DNA from 2 places in the Caballeronia jiangsuensis genome. Region 1 is predicted to be linked to the other one. Evidence: predicted binding sites of a transcription regulator. Region 1 holds the regulator's gene; the other holds the start of a gene.
The links. The regulator HrcA, encoded in region 1, represses chaperone genes, less so after heat shock. The targets are predictions, from matches to a motif close to TTAGCACTCNNNNNNNNNGAGTGCTAA.
Positions count from the first base shown of each region.

Region 1 (2,400 bases):
GTCACATCGACATCTTTCGCGGTGCCCGCCTCGAACACGACCTCGAAGCCTTGCTGCGCCAGAAGACCGGCGAGCGATCTCAGCGGCGCCTCGATGCCTGGCGTGTTGGTGCGCCCCACGAGGGCGACGGTCTTGAATTGGCCAATTTCCATGCCGGCATTACACCATAGTCAGAGAGCGAAAAGAACCGCGGGCGATGGCGGACGAGCGTGCTGCGACGGGACCGCACGACGCCGCACGGCACGCCCGTCGTTTATCGCTAGAATGGAGCGGACGTTGAACGCAGCGCACACGGCGCGGCTCGCCGCCCTCCGACTCGTTGAGCTAAAATTTCCCCATGCTAGACCCACGTGCACAAACCCTCCTGAAAACGTTGATCGAGCGCTACATCGCCGAAGGTCAGCCGGTCGGTTCGCGCACGTTATCACGCCATTCCGGTCTCGAACTGAGCCCCGCGACGATCCGCAACGTGATGTCGGATCTCGAGGAGCTCGGCCTCGTCTCGAGCCCGCATACGTCGGCGGGACGCATCCCCACGCCGCGCGGTTACCGGCTCTTCGTCGACACGATGCTGACTGTAGAAGCGCCGCAAGACGAAGCCATGACCACCGCCGTCAAGACCCGCCTGCAGGGCGAGGAGCCGCAAAAAATCGTCGCGGCGGCGGCGAGCGTGCTGTCCAGTCTTTCGTCGTTCGCGGGCGTCGTGCTCACGCCGCGCCGCAGCCACATGTTCAAGCAGATCGAGTTCATGCGGCTGTCGGACAAGCGCATCCTGCTCATCATCGTGACGCCCGAAGGCGACGTCCAGAACCGCATGATGGCGACGCAGCGCGACTACTCGCCCTCGCAGCTCGTCGAAGCCTCCAATTACATCAACGCGCATTTCGCGGGCCTGTCCTTCGACGAAGTGCGCCGCCGTCTGCGCGAGGAAATCGACCAGTTGCGCGGCGACATGACCGCGCTCATGCAGGCGGCCGTGGTCGCGAGCACCGCCGAGACGGATCCCATGGACACCGTGCTCATTTCCGGCGAGCGCAATCTGCTCGAAGTGGCGGACCTTTCCTCCGACATGGCGCGGCTGCGCAAGCTTTTCGATTTGTTCGACCAAAAGACGAGCCTCCTTCAACTGCTGGATGTATCGAGCCACGCACAAGGCGTGCAGATCTTCATCGGCGGCGAGTCGAATCTCGTGCCGATCGAGGAAATGAGCGTCGTGACAGCGCCGTACGAGGTCAACGGGAAGATCGTCGGCACGCTCGGCGTGATCGGCCCGACGCGCATGGCGTATAACCGCGTGATTCCGATCGTGGACATCACCGCGCGCCTGCTCTCGATGTCCCTTAGTCATCAGTGACGCCATCTTGGCGCGGCACGCAAGGCTGCGCCACTAGGCCGTTCGGCCAATGATGCCCGCTTGAGCCCGCCGCTATAATGGTCTTCAACTTTTAGACGACCACCTTCCGGCCCGCTTGCCCTATGCGTTTCGACCTCGAGTTGCCCTCGCAGCCCAGCGCTTCGCATCGCGTCGCGGTGCTGCTGATCAATCTCGGCACGCCGGACGCGCCCACGCCGCGGGCGGTGCGCAAGTATCTGGCGCAGTTTCTGTCCGATCCGCGCGTCGTGGAAATTCCGTCGCTCGTGTGGCAGGTCATTCTGCGCGGGCTGATCCTGCCGTTTCGCGGACGGGCGTCGGCCAAGAAATACGCGCAGGTGTGGATGCACGAAGGCTCGCCGCTGCGCGTGCATACGGAAAAACAGGTCGAGGGTCTGCGGCGGCTGTTCGCGGCGAACGACTATCACGTGATCGTCGACTACGCGATGCGCTACGGGTCGCCCGGCATCGGCGCGATGCTGAATCAGCTGAAGCTCGAAGGTGCCGATCGCATTCTTCTCTTGCCGATGTATCCGCAATACTCGTCGTCCACGACAGCAACCGCGTTCGACGATGCCTTCGCCGCGCTCAAGCGCGTGCGCAATCAGCCGGAAATCCGCACGATCCGCCATTACGCGGATCATCCCGCGTATATCGGCGCGCTTGCCGAACAAGTGCGCGACTATTGGCGGCATCACGGCCAGCCGGATTTCGCCGCGGGCGACAAACTCGTCCTGAGCTTTCACGGCGTGCCGAAGCGCACGATGGATCTCGGCGATCCGTATCACGACCAGTGCCAGTCGACCGGCGCGCTGCTCACGGCCGCGCTCGGACTCACGCCGGTGGAATGCCGCGTCACGTTTCAGTCGCGCTTCGGCCGCGCGGAGTGGCTTCAGCCGTACACCGCGCCGACGGTCACGGAACTCGGCGCGGGCGGCGTCGCGCGCGTGGATGTGTTCTGTCCCGGCTTCACGGCGGATTGTCTGGAAACGATCGAGGAAATCGGCATCGAGGTGCGCGACGAATTT
Region 1 is NZ_JAQQDB010000010.1:95,737-98,136, forward strand. Features, by position in the region: gene PQR08_RS12870 (NAD kinase) at 1-152, opposite strand, end outside; gene hrcA (heat-inducible transcriptional repressor HrcA) at 338-1,354, shown strand; gene hemH (ferrochelatase) at 1,477-2,400, shown strand, end outside.

Region 2 (2,400 bases), on a different contig from region 1:
TGCGGGCCGCTGCAAAACGCGAGCTTGATGAAGGAGGCCGGGCTCGACTACATCGAGGCGCAGCTCGTGCCGATGAAACTCGAAGACGACGCATCGTTCGCCGATGCAAAGACGAGGGTTGCTGACCTGCCGTTGCCCGCGAGCGCCTTCAGCTATTTGTTCCCGCACGATGCGCGCATCGTCGGTCCGGAGAAAGACGAGCGTCGCAATCGTGCGTATTTCGATCGCGTCGTCGAATTGCTGACGATTGCGCGAGCGCGCGTGGTCGTGCTCGGCAGCGGCTGGACGCGCAACATTCCCGAAGGCTGGACTCAGGCGCAGGCGGAAGACGAATTCCTGAGCGCGCTCGAATGGTGCGCGGACGCCTTGCGAGGCAGCGGCACCACGCTCGCGATCGAGCCGTTGAATCGCAAGGAGTCGAATCTGGTGAACAGCGTCGGCGATGGCGCGCGGCTCGCGAGGAAGCTGAACCGACCCGAAGTGCGCGGACTGGCGGACTTCTATCACATGGACGAAGAGAACGAGCCGCTCGACGAGTTACGCGAACATTGCGCGTGGCTCGCGCATATTCATCTCGCCGACACCGGCCGGCTGAATCCGGGCACGGGCTCCTACGATTACCCGAGCTTTTTCGGTCATCTCAAAGCATGTGGCTATCAGGGTTTGCTCAGTGCGGAGTGCGGCTTCAAGGATGAACCGCTTGCGTCGATGCGCGAGAGCGTGAACTTCATGCGTCTGGCGTGGAACGCCGCATAGCAAAGTCACGGTGGTACCCAAGGTTTACCCTAGCTATGCCGATCATTCGCGCTCCGTCGAAAACTTATTCAGGCGCGGAATGTCCGACGAAGTCCCCGCGCCACGTCCCGAACACGAAGCGCAAAGTTCGATAAATCCGGCCACTACGGGATTCCCCGCTCGTACCCTCCTTGAAATTGTCAAACTCGGTCCATATAATTAGCACTCACTGCACGAGAGTGCTAACAAGATTGCCGTCCGGCGAGATTGTTCTCAACGGACGGGTTTTCCCGCGTTTCAGTCTCAATCAAGAGAGGAGTGTGTATGAACCTTCGTCCTTTGCACGATCGCGTCATCGTCAAACGTCTGGACCAGGAAACCAAGACCGCATCGGGCATCGTGATCCCGGAAGCAGCGGCTGAGAAGCCGGATCAAGGCGAAGTCCTGGCCATCGGCCCGGGCAAGCGCGATGACAAGGGCGTGCAGAACGCCCTCGACGTGAAGGTCGGCGACCGCGTCCTGTTCGGCAAGTACGCTGGCCAGACCGTCAAGGTCGACGGGCAGGAACTGCTCGTCATGCGCGAAGAAGACATCATGGCCGTTCTGGTCAAGTAAGCATCCTTCCTGCACGTTCGGCTTCGCCAACAAGCCGCAGCCCGTTTCGGGCGCGCTGGGCGAAGCCGGAAAATCGAATCGAATCAAGGAGTTTGGATATGGCAGCTAAAGAAGTCACTTTTGGCGATTCCGCACGCGCCAAGATGGTCGAAGGCGTGAACATCCTGGCCAACGCCGTCAAGGTCACGCTGGGTCCGAAGGGCCGCAATGTCGTGCTCGAGCGCTCGTTCGGCGGCCCGACGGTCACCAAGGACGGTGTTTCGGTCGCGAAGGAAATCGAACTGAAGGACAAGCTCCAGAACATGGGCGCGCAAATGGTCAAGGAAGTGGCTTCCAAGACCAGCGACAACGCAGGTGACGGCACCACGACCGCTACCGTGCTCGCGCAATCCATCGTTCGCGAAGGCATGAAGTACGTCGCATCGGGCATGAACCCGATGGACCTGAAGCGCGGCATCGACAAGGCCGTCACCGCAGCAATCGAAGAACTGCGCAAGATCAGCAAGCCCTGCACGACCAACAAGGAAATCGCGCAAGTTGGCTCGATCTCGGCGAACAGCGACACGTCGATCGGCGAGCGCATCGCTGAAGCGATGGACAAGGTCGGCAAGGAAGGCGTCATCACCGTCGAAGACGGCAAGTCGCTGCAAGACGAGCTGGACGTCGTGGAAGGCATGCAGTTCGACCGCGGCTACCTGTCGCCGTACTTCATCAACAACCCGGACAAGCAAGTCGCCGTTCTGGACAACCCGTTCGTGCTGCTGCACGACAAGAAGGTCTCGAACATTCGTGACCTCCTCCCGGTTCTGGAACAAGTCGCGAAGGCTGGCCGTCCGCTGCTGATCATCGCGGAAGACGTCGAAGGCGAAGCGCTCGCTACGCTGGTCGTCAACAACATCCGCGGCATCCTGAAGACCGTCGCCGTCAAGGCTCCGGGCTTCGGCGACCGTCGCAAGGCCATGCTGGAAGACATCGCGATCCTGACCGGCGGTCAAGTGATTGCGGAAGAAACCGGCCTGACGCTCGAAAAGGCGACGCTGGCTGAACTGG
Region 2 is NZ_JAQQDB010000005.1:148,192-150,591, forward strand. Features, by position in the region: gene PQR08_RS07280 (sugar phosphate isomerase/epimerase family protein) at 1-756, shown strand, start outside; gene PQR08_RS07285 (co-chaperone GroES) at 1,060-1,350, shown strand; gene groL (chaperonin GroEL) at 1,449-2,400, shown strand, end outside.
Region 2: the regulator HrcA is predicted to act here: its motif matches at 955-981, upstream of PQR08_RS07285 (co-chaperone GroES).